3 regions of the Paeniglutamicibacter sp. ZC-3 genome follow, and region 3 is predicted to be linked to each of the others. Evidence: predicted binding sites of a transcription regulator. Region 3 holds the regulator's gene; each other region holds the start of a gene.
The links. The regulator LexA, encoded in region 3, represses DNA repair genes until DNA is damaged. The targets are predictions, from matches to a motif close to TCGAACANNTGTTCGA.
Positions count from the first base shown of each region.

Region 1: the regulator LexA is predicted to act here: its motif matches at 2,407-2,422, upstream of OIU93_RS05095 (DNA polymerase III subunit alpha).
Region 2: the regulator LexA is predicted to act here: its motif matches at 3,090-3,105, upstream of ruvA (Holliday junction branch migration protein RuvA).

Region 1 covers NZ_JAOYTG010000003.1:112,359-117,127, forward strand. Annotated here, with positions in the region: gene OIU93_RS05095 (DNA polymerase III subunit alpha) at 1-2,275, opposite strand, end outside; gene OIU93_RS05100 (NAD(P)/FAD-dependent oxidoreductase) at 2,534-3,898, opposite strand; gene OIU93_RS05105 (hypothetical protein) at 4,041-4,352, opposite strand; gene OIU93_RS05110 (VOC family protein) at 4,557-4,769, shown strand, end outside.
Region 2 covers NZ_JAOYTG010000003.1:90,156-94,924, reverse strand. Annotated here, with positions in the region: gene OIU93_RS05025 (CapA family protein) at 1-856, shown strand, start outside; gene pdxT (pyridoxal 5'-phosphate synthase glutaminase subunit PdxT) at 992-1,663, shown strand; gene OIU93_RS05015 (YebC/PmpR family DNA-binding transcriptional regulator) at 1,666-2,421, shown strand; gene ruvC (crossover junction endodeoxyribonuclease RuvC) at 2,431-3,039, shown strand; gene ruvA (Holliday junction branch migration protein RuvA) at 3,163-3,783, shown strand; gene ruvB (Holliday junction branch migration DNA helicase RuvB) at 3,793-4,769, shown strand, end outside.
Region 3 covers NZ_JAOYTG010000010.1:55,288-60,056, forward strand. Annotated here, with positions in the region: gene OIU93_RS11915 (histidinol-phosphate transaminase) at 102-1,223, opposite strand; gene OIU93_RS11920 (LysM peptidoglycan-binding domain-containing protein) at 1,336-1,722, opposite strand; gene lexA (transcriptional repressor LexA) at 2,011-2,730, shown strand; gene OIU93_RS11930 (ATP-dependent DNA helicase) at 2,848-4,769, opposite strand, start outside.

The sequences.
Region 1 (4,769 bases), on a different contig from region 3:
TGCGGTAGACATCGGCCTTGGCCAGCCCGCAGCCTGTCATCACGTGGAAGATCCGCAGCACCTGTTCGTGGAAGACGGTGACCCCGTGGGTCTCGGCGAGCGCGGGTGCCAAATCCGGGTGGGGGTATTTTTCGGGTGCGAATCCGTGGCGGTTTTCCAGGTAGGGCTTGACCATGTTGGATTTCATGGGTCCGGGGCGGAAGAGGGAGATGTCGATGATGATGTCGTTGAATTCCCTGGGCGCGAGCTTGCCGATGAGTTCGCGCTGTCCGGGTGATTCGATCTGGAAGCAGCCCAGGGTGTGGGTGGAGCGGATGAGTTCGAAGGTGGGTTCGTCGTCCAGTGGGACCAGGGCGAGGTCGATGGCGCCGTTGGGCAGGATGTAGTCGGGGATTTCCCCGGGCTTGGCTCCCTGGTGTCCCCCCGCCTTGGCGACTGCCTGTGCGTCGGGGTGGAGGCGCTGGATTTCCTCCAGGGCGTAGGTGATGGCCGATTGCATGCGCACCCCCAGCACGTCGAGCTTGAGCATGCCCATGGGGTCCATGTCGTGCTTGTCGAATTGGCTCATGGGCAGCCCGATCCCGCTGGGTTCCACGGGGGTGCGTTCGAGCAGGTGCGCGTCGGAGAGGATGACGCCGCAGGGGTGCATGGAGATGTGGCGGGGCAGCCTGTCGAGGCGTTCGGTGAGGTCCACGAGCAGGTCGAGCTGTTTTTCGGTGCCGAGGCGGTCGGCGAAGGGGGCGAGTTCGGGTTTTTCCTCCAGGGCTTCGCGGAAGGACGAGGCGGAGAAGCGCCAGAGCTGCTTGGCGATCACGTCGATGTCTTCCTCCTCCATGCCAAGGGCCTGGCCGGCGTCGCGTACAGCCCCCCTGGCGCGGTAGCCGTTTTGCATGCTCATGAGGCTGACGCGTCGGTGCCCGAAGCGGTCGAAGATCTTTTGGTAGATGTTGTGGCGTTGGGCGGATTCGACGTCGATGTCGATGTCGGGCAGGGTGGCGCGGTCGCGGGAGAGGAAGCGTTCGAAGAGCAGGTCGTGGGCCAGGGGGTTCACCTGGCTGATGCCGATGAGGTAGTTGACCAGTGAGGAGGCGCCGGACCCGCGGGCGGCGGAGCGTATCCCCATCCCGGTGATCATGGAGCTGACTTCCGCGACGGTGAGGAAGTAGGGGGCGAAGCCGAGGTCGGAGATGGTGGACAGTTCGGCCTGGAGTCGGTGGCGCAGCGCGGGGTCGTTGGCATCGGCGGGGAGCAGCCGGGTGATTCCGGCTTCCGCGCGGGCGGCGAGTTCGCTGTCGGGTTCGGCGGTGATGCCGATGATGTGTGCCTCGGGGACCACGGGGATTCCCCATCCGGTGTCGGGGACCGGGTCGATCCGTGCCCAGTCGGCGAGCGCGGCGGTGTTGCGCAGCAGGGTGGCAGCCAGGGTGGAGTCGGAGGCGTAGCGGGCGATTTCGGTGGCGAGGTGGTGCATGTGCCCGGCGGGCTTGAGCCAGCCCTGCCCGTTGGGTTGGATGTCGTTGAGGGTTTCCAGGGAGCTCAGCGCCCGCGCGGAGTCCAGGACGTCGGCGGTTGCAGCCCCGTCGGGGTCCGTGTAACGCACGGCGTTGGTGAGGATGGGGGCGATGTCAGCGGAGGCGGCGCAGCGCAGCATGCGGATGGCGTGTGCGGTGCTGAGCCTGTCCCCGGGGTTGTTCAGGTGGGTGGTGATCTCCACCCGCAGTGCCTCGGGCCCCAGCAGGCTGCGCCAGGTGTGCAGGGCGGTGCGCGCCTGGGAGTAGTGGCGGTGTCCGGTGGCCAGGCCGATGTCGGAGCCCGGCCCCAGCAGGATGGTCAGCAGCACCTCCCCCTGCGGGCCCAGTGCATGGGTGGCCAGTTCCTCGCGGGTGATGCCGATGTGGCCCTGGGGCGCAGCCGTCGCCGGGGCTTTTTGGTGTGCTGCGGTGACCAGGCGGCAGAGTGCCGCGTACCCTGCGCCGTTGTCATGCCCCCTGGCCAGGGCGACGATGCGTCCGGCCGTGCGCATGGGCAGGGGCTTGCCGTGGGCGGCCCGGGGCGGTGCGGGTTCAAGGATGGCAAGGTCCACCCCGAGGATGGGGTCGATTCCGTGCTCGATACAGGCCTTGAGGTGCTTGACGCTTCCGTAGAGTCCGTCGCGGTCGGTGATGGCCAGGGCGTCCGCCCCGTCGGCGAGCGCCGCGGCGACAAGGTTCTCGGGCCAGGAAACCCCGTAGTGTGCGCTGAAGGCCGAGGCGACGTGCAGGTGGGTGAAGCCCATGCCGGTGTGCCCTCCTTGCCTGTTCCCGCTCCTCCACCTTTGTTCCATGCGCCCCGAGAGGGGGCCTGGCTGTGTTTGGGCTTGGGGTCCGGGTGGGCACCGCGCCCGCTGGAGGGATGACACCATCATATTAGAACGTGTGTTCGATTCAAGTCCCGGAACGACCCCACTGCGCAATCACGGTGGACAGGCAACCAGATCCCGCCACTGACCTGTGGCGGGATTATTCCGGTGAGAATGCCCACCCCGGCCCCGGGGCTAGATCCCCTCGGCGGCCCCGAGCCTGTCGAGGGCCACCAGATAGGCCTCGGAATAGCTGGGGAACTGCGGCACCGCGTCGCGCAGGACCCTCAGCGGGGTCTCGCCCCTGATGGCCATGGACGCCTGGTGGATCCATTCGCTGGCCTGCGGGGCAATGGCCCAGGCTCCGACCAGGACCCTGCGATGCCGATCCACCAGGATGCCAAGGTCCCCGTGCGGGTCTTGTTCGTAAGTCCACGGCCGGGCGATCGCCTCGGGCAGGTTGACCTGGATGGACACCGCGTCGATCCCGCGCCCCTCGGCCTGTTCGCGAGTGAGGCCCACGGCGGCGATTTCCGGGGCAGCGAACACCACGCGCGGGATCCCGTCATAGCTCGCGTTTCGGTCCCCGCCCAGGATGCAGTCGGCGACGATGCGCCCCTGGTACTTGGCCACGTGGGTGAAGGGCATGATCCCGGTGACGTCCCCGATGGCCCAGAGCCCCTCTGCCGCCCAGCAATGCTCGTCAACCCGCACGTTGCCGCGGCCATCGAGGGTCGCCCCCGCCGTGGCCACATCCAGGCCCTCGGTGCGCGGGGTGCGCCCGGTGGCGAAGATGACGGCGTCGGCCACGACCTCTCCGCCTTCGCGCAACGCCAGGATGCTGCTTCCATCGTCCCCGCGCCGCCCGACGGCCACGGAGCTGTTGGCCATGACCTTGACCCCGCGCTCGCGCAGGTACCCTTCGGCGAGCGCGGAAACCTCGGGCTCCTCGCGACCCAGCAGCCGCGCGCTGCGATTCAGCACGGTGACCTCTACCCCGAATCCGGACAGGAAGAACGCCGTTTCCAGGGCCACTGCGCTTCCGCCCACGATGGCCACCGAGTGGGGCAGCGTGTCGAGCGTATAGACCTCGCGGTTGGTCCAGGCGGTGATGTCGCCGATCCCGGGGAAGTCGGGAATTGAGGGCGAGGTCCCGGTGGCGATGATGATGTGGTGTGCCAGGTATTGTTCCCCGTTGGCCACCACGTGCCCGGGACCCGAGATGGAGGCCTTCCCGCGCACCACCGTTGCCCCGCGCCGGGAGTACCCCTCGGCTTGGGCGCTGTCATCGAGGTGTCGAGCCATGTAGTCGCGGTAGTCCCTGGCCTTCTCCCAGTCCAGGGTGCTCGAGGAGGCACCCGCGGCGCCGTCGGCCTCGATGTTCACCTCAGGTCCACGCAGGATCGTCTTGGAGGGAATGCAGGCCCAGTAGGCGCATTCCCCGCCAATGAGTTCGGATTCGAAGACCACGACCTTCTTGCCGGCGGTCAGCAGCCGATCGGCAACGACCTCGCCCCCGGGGCCCATGCCGATGATTGCCGCATCGAATACTTCTTCCATCTGAGCACTCCCGTGGTTAGGTTCCTCGCGGCCGCCATCCAGGCGCCTGCTCCCTAGCCTTGCACCTCGCCCCTCCAACAACCAGAGTCCACGGCCGCGAACCCGGTGACCGGCGCGGGGTCTTGTGGTCCGATCCTTCGCACTAGGCGCTCTCCCGGTAGGCCTCGGGCATGCGAATGATGCGCCAACGGCCGGTCTCAACCTGCCGGGAAACCTCAAAGGTGCGCAGCGGCCCCACGCCGGCGAGCTTGACCTGCAATTGCCAGACCTCATAGTCCACGAGTCCCGGCCCGCGTCCGCGTTCGGCGCGCAATTCCTCGGTCCACCATTTGCGCCGCTCGAACCAGCGCACCGGCTCGGCCGCCAGCTTGTATTCCCGACCCTGCCAGCGCAGGCGAATCGGCACCCCCGCCGGCGTGCAGTCAACTTCGATCGACTGGGTAAAGATTCCCATTCGCTCGCCACCTTCCCCTCGCACAAACGTGCCCGTTGCCGCCACACCCCGAAGAGGTGGGCGGCGGCAGCGGGCCACACCCATGCACTGAACCATTTTATTAGAAACTTTGTTCTATACAAGAGGAGACTAGAACGCATGTACGACGATTTGTTGTTTCGGGGCCCTATTGCCCGGGTCTCACGTGGGCCTATGCTGGGGAGCATGACTTCAAACACGCCTCCGGCCATCACTGCGCTCACCCTTGGCGTGCGCGACGTCCAGCGCTCACGCGACTTCTACGTCACGGGCCTGGGCTTCCGCGAAATCAACTACATCCCCGGCGAGATCCTGTTCGTCCAGGCCGGGTACGGGCTGATGCTCGCACTGTGGAACGTCGAATCCATGCCCGGCGAATACGGGGAAGTCGGGCACGGC
Region 2 (4,769 bases), on a different contig from region 3:
CCTGGAAACCCCGGTCGCGGCCCCGGGCGGGCCGTTCAAGGGGTACCCCATGTTCAGCGTTCCGCCATCGGTCATCCCCGCCCTGAAGGACGTTGGCTACGACGGCTGCACCACCGCCAGCAACCACTCCATGGACGCCGGCGTGCCAGGGGTCAAACGGACCCTGGATGCGCTCGATGCGGCGGGGCTGGTCTCCACCGGGTCGTACCGCAGCGAAGCCGAGGCAGCCAAGCCGTTGATGGTTGAGGTCGGTAGCGCACGGGTGGCCGTCATAGCCGGCACCTTCTCGCTCAACGGGGTCGCGGAGGATGCTCCGTGGCGGGTGGACGACATCGCCAAGGCCTCGCTGGTCTCCAAGGCAAAGGCCGCACGGGCGGCCGGCGCCGACATCGTCATGGCGGCGCTCCACGATGGGGCCGAATACAGCAGCGAGCCCACCGCATCCCAAATCACGCTGAATCGTTCGCTGGCCGAGAGCGGAGAATTCGATTTCATCTACTCCCACCACACCCACTCGGTCCTGCCGATCGAGAAGCACCAGGGCACCTGGATCGTCTACGGACTGGGGAATTCGGTGGCCAAGCACGCAACCAGGACGGTGCTGAACCAAGAGGGCCTCACGGTGAAAATGCAATTCGTGCGCACCGGGAAAAGCTGGAGTCCCGGGAAGCTGGCGTGGGCACCGCACATCATGAAGCAGGACCCGCTGCGGTGGTGCGCGCTGCCCGCCGCCGACGGGGAACCCTGCACCACCAAGCGCCAGGACAGCGCCTCGCTCAAGCGCACCACCGACACCGTGAACTCCATGAACGCACGCACCGATGGCGCGAAAATGTGGTCGTTGCCACAGCCGTAGCCGTCCGACGCGCCCGAGAGCGTCATCAAAATATTGCCGGAAGGCCGCCCGGGTTTACGCTGAGCTGTCCACGTGCTCCATCGCGGTGCGCCGGCCACCCACCATTGATTTCCACGAACCAGAAAGTGATCCACGATGGCGCCACGTATTGGGGTTCTTGCCCTGCAAGGGGATGTACGCGAACACCTGGCCGCACTTGATTCACTGGGCGCGCTGGCGTTGCCGGTGAAGTCCCCGCGCGAGCTGGCAGACCTTGACGGGTTGGTCATTCCCGGCGGCGAATCAACGGTGATCGACAAGCTCTCGCGCATGTACGGCGTGGCCGAGGTGCTCAAGGCCAGGATCGCCGACGGGTTCCCGGTCTACGGGTCGTGTGCCGGAATGATCATGCTGGCCGACACCATCGCCGACCCGACAAGCAACCTCAAAGGCGAACCCCAGCAAAGTTTCGGGGGAATCGATATGGTGGTCAAGCGCAACGCCTTCGGGCGCCAGGTCGACTCCTTCGAGGTGGACCTGGCGATCCGCGGGCTCGAGTCCCTCCCAAGCCAGGACCCGAACCGGGTGACAGCACCGGTGCGGGCGGCATTCATCCGAGCGCCGTGGGTCCAAAGCGTGGGTGAAAAGGTGCAAGTACTGGCCAAGGTCCCCGCCGAAAACACGCCTTTGGGCGCGGATGGGCTTCGGGTGGATAGAATTGTTGCAGTACGTTCGGGAAATTTGCTGGCGACCTCCTTCCACCCAGAGGTGGGCGGAGAGCGTCGGATCCACGAACTCTTTATCCAAATGATCAGAGGAGACGCGTAAGCATGTCCGGCCACTCCAAATGGGCTACCACCAAACACAAGAAGGCTATCCTCGACAGCAGGCGTGCCAAGTCCTTCGCCAAGCTGATCAAGAACATCGAGGTCGCCGCCCGCGCGGGCGGCGCCGACATGGCCGGAAACCCGGGCCTTGAACTTGCGGTATCCAAGGCCAAGAAGACCTCGGTCCCCAGCGACAACATCGATCGCGCCATCAAGCGCGGCGCCGGCCTGACCGGTGAGGTCATTGACTACACCGAGATCATCTACGAGGCCCGCGGCCCGCAGGGTTCGGCGTTGCTCATTGAGTGCCTGACCGACAACAAGAACCGCGCTGCCTCCGAGGTCCGCCTGGGAATCACCCGCAACGGTGGATCGATCGCCGATCCCGGATCCGTGGCCTACATGTTCACCCGAAAGGGCGTCGTGGGCTTGCCGAAGAACGGCCTGACCGAAGACGACGTGCTGATGGCAGTGCTCGACGCGGGTGCCGACGAGGTCAAGGAAGCCGGGGAATCCTTCGAGATCCACTCTGAACCCACCGACCTGCGCGCCATTGTTGCGGCACTCGAGGAAGCCGGCATCGCCTACGAGAGCGACGAAATCGAATTCGTTCCCTCGATGCAGGTGGAACTGGATGCCGACTCGGCCCGCAAGTTCCTGAAGCTGGCCGACGCGCTCGAGGAACTGGACGACGTCCAGAACGTCTACTCGAACGCCGACATCAGTGCCGAGGTCATGGCAGAACTCGAACAGGACTAGTCCTTTTCCATGCCCTTAAGAGTGGTTGGCGTCGACCCCGGACTGACCCGTTGCGGTCTGGCCGTGGTCGACGTCGAACCCAACCGCCGTGCCACGCTCATCGACGTGCGCGTCGTTGGAACCCCGCCGGGCACACCGCTGGATGCGCGCCTGCTGGCCATCGCCGACGGTATCGATGCGTGGCTTGACGAGCACAAACCCGATGTGGTGGCCCTTGAACGGGTCTTTAGCCAGCTGAACGTGAGCACCGTGATGGGCACCGCCCAGGCCTCGGGAGTCGTCATCGTTGCCGCGGCACGACGCAACATACCGGTGGCGCTGCACACCCCCACCGAGGTCAAGGCCGCGGTGACCGGCTCCGGAGGAGCCAACAAGGACGCCGTGGGCAAGATGGTGGCCAAGATCCTGCGCCTTGACGCGCCTCCGTCGCCCGCCGACGCGGCAGACGCCGCGGCCCTGGCCATCACGCACGGCTGGCGCGGTGCCGCATTCGGTGCCGCCGGTGCCGCCGCCTCCGCCTCGGGCTCACGCCCCGCAGGCGGGTCTTCGGGGCTGACCCCCGCCCAGCGCGCATGGATCGCCGCCGAAGCGAAGGCCCGTTCGGTCAAGGCCCGGTAGCCCGGAGGGCGGCGCCTCCGCGGGAGGCGCCGCCCGAACCTGTAAGCTGTTCGTAGATATATTCGCATGGCTGGCGTGTTCGACGAACTTCCGCGCGGCCCGGTACCACGGAGGAACGCCCACATGATCAGTACGCTGCGAGGAGTGCCGCAACAGGTCAACCTGAACAATGCGGTCATTGAGGTCGGCGGCTTCGGCATGCTGATCCAAGCCACCCCGCAGACGCTGGCCACCTTGCAGGTGGGCCGCGAAGCGCTGGTGCACACCTCCATGGTGGTGCGCGAGGACTCGATGACGCTCTTCGGCTTTGCCAGCGGGGACGAACGCGAGGTCTTCGAGGTCCTCACCGGGGTCTCGGGCATCGGGCCGCGCACCGGCCTGGCGATCCTCTCGGTGCACACCCCCGAAGAGGTCCGCATTGCCGCGAGCACCAAGGACACCAAGGCCTTCACCAAGGTCTCGGGCATCGGACCCAAGGGCGCCGAGCGCATCGTGTTGGAACTCAACGGCAAGCTCGTCCCCACCGGGGCCCCGGTGCCGGCAGGCAGCCCCGTGGCCGCCAGGTCCTGGGAACCGCAGGTCCTCGAGGCGCTGACCGGCCTGGGCTGGACGGAGAAGGATGCGGTCAAGGCCCTGGACGCCCTGACCAAGAACGACCCGCAAATCGTTGCAAGCGGCAGCGTGCCGGAAATCCTGCGGGCGGTGCTGCGTTCCCTGGGGCGTGGCAACCGGCCGGGAAACTAGGAGTAGGCCATGGCAGAAACCGGTGCGTTGACCGACGCCGGCTCGGAACCCGAGGAGCGGGTGCTCGAGGCGGCGTTGCGCCCCAAGAACCTGGACGACTTCGTTGGCCAGGCGCGCGTGCGCCAGCAGCTTTCGCTGGTGCTCGAGGCCTCCAAGATCCGCGAACGCACCGCAGACCACGTGCTGCTCTCGGGCCCGCCTGGCCTGGGCAAGACCACGCTGTCGATGATCATTGCCGCGGAGATGAACGCGCCGCTTCGCATCAGCTCCGGCCCGGCGATCCAGCATGCCGGCGACCTGGCCGCCATCCTCTCCTCGCTCACCGAGGGGGAGGTGCTGTTCCTGGACGAGATCCACCGGATGAGCCGCCCGGCCGAGGAAATGCTCTATATGGCCATGGAGGACTTCCGGGTCGACATCATCGTGGGCAAGGGTGCCGGCGCGACGGCGATTCCGCTTGAGCTTCCCCCGTTCACCCTGGTCGGTGCCACCACTCGCGCCGGGTTGCTGCCCGGGCCGCTGCGCGACAGGTTCGGCTTCACCGGCCACCTGGAGTTCTACAGCGTCGAGGAACTCGAGCTGGTGCTGCGCCGCTCGGCGATGATGCTCTCGCTGAAGGTCAACTCGGCGGCGTTCTACGAAATCGCCTCCCGCTCGCGCGGCACCCCCCGCATCGCCAACCGGCTGCTGCGCCGGGTGCGCGACTGGGCGCTGGTGAACCGGCTCGAAAGCATCGACGCCCGCGCAGCCTCCGCCGCCCTGGACATGTACGAGGTCGACGCCCGCGGTCTGGACCGCCTGGACCGTGCAGTGCTCCATGCCCTGTGCACCAAGTTCGGCGGGGGACCGGTGGGCCTCTCGACACTCGCGATTGCCGTCGGCGAGGAGACCGAGACGGTGGAGACCGTCGCCGAGCCGTTCCTGGTCCGCGAGGGCCTCCTCGGGCGAACCCCGCGGGGCCGCATCGCCACCGCGGAGGCCTGGAG
Region 3 (4,769 bases):
AGATCAGGCGTTGAGACGAGGATGTGGTGCGGCGGCTGGCTCGTGCGCGACCGGGCATTTCGTGAAATTCGCCCGCCGCGTCCAGCGCCACCCCACCAAGTTTAGCGTGAGTGCGTGTGAGGACCCTGATCGAGCAGTTCCTCGAGACGGACAAGGAATGCGGTGGTTTCGTCCTCGGTGCCCGCGGTGACCCGAAGGTGGCCGGGAATCCCGACATCCCTGATGATCACTCCGGCCTCCAGCAGGCCCTCCCAGATGGCCTTGGTGTCCTTGACTCCCCCGAAGAACACGAAGTTCGAATCGCTGGAGGCAGGGCGCAGCCCCATGCGCGTGAGCTCGTTGACGATCCGGTCCCGCTGGACCTTGATGGCCTCGACGTTGGCCAGCAGGATGTCAGAGTGCTTCAACGCCGCATTCGCGGTCGCCTGGGTGACCGCCGAAAGGTGGTACGGCAGGCGCACCAGGCGGATCGCGTCGGTGACCTCCGGGGCCGCGGCAAGGTAGCCGAGGCGTGCTCCGGCCAAGGCGAAGGCCTTGGACATGGTGCGCGAGACAATGAGCCGCTCGCGATCGGGCAGCAGGGACAACGCCGAAGGCGTCCCGGTGTGGGCAAACTCCGCGTAGGCCTCGTCAACGATCACGATGGCGTTGCTGGCCCGGCCGGCTTCGTAGACGGCTTCGACGACGTCGAGTCCCAACGCGGTACCGGTGGGATTGTTGGGCGAACACAGGATGACAATGTTCGGCGCGGCCTCACGAACCTGTGCCGCCGCATCCTCCGCCGAAAGTCCATAGTCCTCGGAACGGATTCCCGCAACGTAGGTGGTGTCGGTCCCGGCTGCCAGCAGCGGATACATGGAGTAGGTGGGAGGGAAACTCAGGACGGTGCGGCCCGGCCCGCCGAAGGCCTGCAGGATTTGCTGGAGCACTTCGTTGGATCCGTTGGCTGCCCAGATGTTGTCCGCTTCGAGCCCGTGGCCCAGGAACGCGGCAAGACGTTCACGCAATTCGGTGAATTCACGGTCGGGATAACGGTTCAATCCCACGGCGGCCGCGGAGACTTCTTCGACAATGGCGCGATGCACTTCCGCGGGTAGCGGGTGGGTGTTTTCATTGACGTTCAACTGAATCGGTACGTCAATTTGGGGAGCACCGTAGGGTTCGAGACCTTGAAGATTTTCTCGCAGGGGCAGATTTGCCAGGCGATTTAGCCGTTCATTCACGGGCCAAGTCTACGGCGGTGGCAGGTGGGGCCAAGAATCTTCGCCGGCGCAGAGGGTAATAATCGGTTCGCAATGCCTTGTATCGGCGCCCATGGGAGCGCCGGTGCGGGGGCTAGCTTCCGGTGGGAACGAAGAGTTCGGCACCGGGGTGCAGCACCGAGCTGTTGAGGTTGTTGAGGTCGCCGATCTGTTGAACCGCATCGCGGGGCTCGAGCTGCGGAGCGAACTCGCGGGCAATCCCCCACAGCGTGTCCCCTTCGATGACGGTGACGCTGACCGCGTCAACGCCCAGGGGCACTTCCGCCGATGCGTTGGCCGGGGAAAGGAACAGGCCCAGGAGCATCAGTGCTGCGGCACTCACCACGAAGATGGGAAGCCCGATCAACACGAACTTTCCGCGACGGGTGAGCCGCAGGGGTGCCAGCGTTGGCTGGGATTCGGGCAGATAGTCGTTGGATGTTACAAGGTGGAGCGGGGCCGAGAAAGCAGTGTTTGCCACGTCTTTGCCTTTCCTCTGAATTCACGTGGTCGGCCGGGACCCTCGGGCGCCGAGTCGAACACGTGACGATTATTCGAACGCATCTTTCGAACATGTGTTCGTAGTGCGTATCTTATTTCTAGCACTTTTCGACGACACGTGTCCAGATCTGTTCGAACAAATCTTTGAAAGCAGTGACTTTGTCTACTAGGATGTCGGTTGTGAAGCGATGTATTTACTACATCAACCCACACCGACAATTTGCGGCACGCGCGGGCAACCGGCGACGATCGGGATGAGGCATTGACAATGACGACCGAACAACGAACCCCTCGACGCGACGCGAAGAGCCTGACCATTCGCCAGAAGAAGGTCCTGGAGACCATCCAGCGCTCCGTGAGCAGCAACGGCTACCCGCCGTCGATGCGTGAAATCGGGGACGCCGTGGGACTTGCCAGCCTCTCGAGCGTGACCCACCAGCTCAGCCAGCTCGAGAAACTTGGCTACATCAGGCGCGATCCGCGCCGCCCGCGCGCCATGGAGATCCTGCTGCCGTTGCAGCTCAAGAGCGAGGCCAAGCTCGAGGTGGTAGAGGGCCAGTCGGATCTCAGGGCAGCCAACGGCATGAACGTCTCGGAACTGACAACCTCCGCGGACACCGCCATGGTCCCCCTGGTGGGGCGCATTGCCGCCGGCGGACCGATCCTGGCCGACCAGGCGATCGAGGACGTTTTCGCCTTGCCGCGCCAGCTGGTGGGGCATGGCGAGCTCTTCATGCTCAAGGTCAGCGGCGACTCCATGATCGATGCCGCCATCTGCGACGGCGACTGGGTTGTCGTGAGACGCCAGCCGACGGCGAACAACGGCGACATCGTCGCCGCTTTGCTCGAGGACGAAGCCACGGTGAAGACCTTCCGCCAGCGCGATGGCCACACCTGGCTTTTGCCGCAGAACTCCCGATACGAACCGATCCTTGGTGACGCCGCAACCGTCATGGGCAAGGTCGTATCGGTCATGCGCTCCGTCTAGGTCCGCAGCCACTACTCATCCCGCAACACAGCGAGGGCCGATCATCGGATCGGCCCTCGCTGTTGTTTGCGCACCCTGCACATCTCCCGCGACCGGGATGCCGTCAAGGCAACGTACTCAGCCCTCGCTGAGCCTTTCGAGCGCGGAAATAACGGTGGCCTTGTTCGGTGTTGCCCACAGCGGTGGCAGGGATGCCCGCAGGAACGTTCCGTAGCGTTCGGTGGCCAGGCGCGAGTCGAGCACCGCGACCACGCCCTTGTCGTTGACCGAGCGGATCAGGCGGCCCGCACCCTGTGCCAGACGCACCGCCGCATGGCTTGCGGCCACGGCCATGAAACCGTTTCCGCCGTGCTTGGCGACATCGCGGCTGCGTGCCGAGGAGAGCGGATCATCCGGACGCGGGAACGGGATCTTGTCGATGATGACCAAGCGGCAGGCGTTGCCCGGCACATCGACGCCCTGCCACAGCGTCATCGTCCCAAAGAGGCAGGTATCGGGCTCCGCCGAGAACTGGTCGACCAGCGCCTTCATGCTGGACTCGCCCTGGCACAGGATGGGGATGTCCAGGCGTGCGCGCAGGATCTCCGCAGCGTCCTCGGCCGCGCGGCGGGAGGTAAACAGCGCCAGCGCCCCGCCGTTGGAGGCCTTGATGAGATCCTCGATCTCTGCCAGCGTCTCCTGGGACATTTGGCGCCCGGGCTTGGGCAGGTGCTTGGCAACGTAGAGGATGCCCTGCTTGGGATAGTCGAAGGGACTGCCGACGTCGACGCCGTTCCAGGTCGGCGCCCCGTCCCCCACGAGGCCCAGGGATCCTGCCACGGGCTCGAAGGCTGCACCGATGGCCAGGGTTGCGCTCGTGAGGATGACGGTGCGGCCGTCGAAGAGCCCTTCCCTGAGCTTTCCCGCCACCGAGAGCGGTGCAACCATCAAAGTCGGCTGGCTTGACTCGTCCGGTTGGACATAGCCCTCCCCGGGGCTGAAGTGGCCGGGCCGAGAGGCCCAGATCACCTCGCGCTCCTCGGTCATTTCAAGCATCTTGGTGCATTGCTCCACCAGGTACATGACCTGGGAACGGGCCATCTGGCGTCCCCCGTCCGCAGGGGCGTTGGCCTCGGGCTTGGAGTCGGAGAGCACCACGCGTGCGGCTTCGGCGATCTGGTTGATCGCGGCTTCCTGGTCCTCGTTCAGGCCGCGGGCCATGAGCCCGGTGGGCACTCCCTCCAGCGCACGCTGCAGGGCCTTGGCGCCCTGGTTCAGCGCGTCCACGCTCACCGAGCAGTGCTTGCGGGCAGCCGAAGCGGCGGTCTGGACCATGTTGACCGACAGCGGCCGCGTCACCGAGCTGGTCACGCGGTCCTGCAGTTCGTGGGCCTCGTCAATGATGACGGTGTCGAAGTCCGGCAGCACGGCCAGGCCCTCGAAGGCCGAGACGGCCAGCATGGCGTGGTTGGTGATCACCACGTCGGCGTCGGCCGCTCGGGCGCGTGCCAGTTCGCTGAAACATTCGGCGGCCATGGGGCACTTTTGCGCGCCCAGGCAGTCCATCGCGCTGACCGAAACCTGGCGCCAGGCCTTGTCGCTGACCCCCGGGGTCAGGTCGTCGCGGTCACCGCTGTCGGTTCGTTCGGCCCACTGCCGCAGGCGCACCACTTCCTGGCCCAGGGCAGAGCCGGGGCCCTCGGAGGAACCACCGAGAACGGGGGTGCCGGATTCCATGGAAAACAGGGCGCCCTCGTCGTCGTCCGGGTATCCGCCGCTGAGCTTGTACTGGCACACGTAGTTGGAGCGGCCCTTGACCAGGGCCACTTCCATCTCGCGTGGCAGCTTGTCCTTCAGGGACGTCAACAGGCGCGGCACATCGCGCCCGACGATCTGTGCCTGCAGCGCGAGGGTTGCGGTGGAAATCACCACAGGTTTTTCGGATCCCAGCGCGTGCGCCAGCGCCGGAACCAGATAGGCCATGGACTTGCCGGTTCCGGTTCCTGCCTGCACCAGCAGGTGTTCACCGGTTTCCATGGCGCGCACGACCTGGCGTGTCA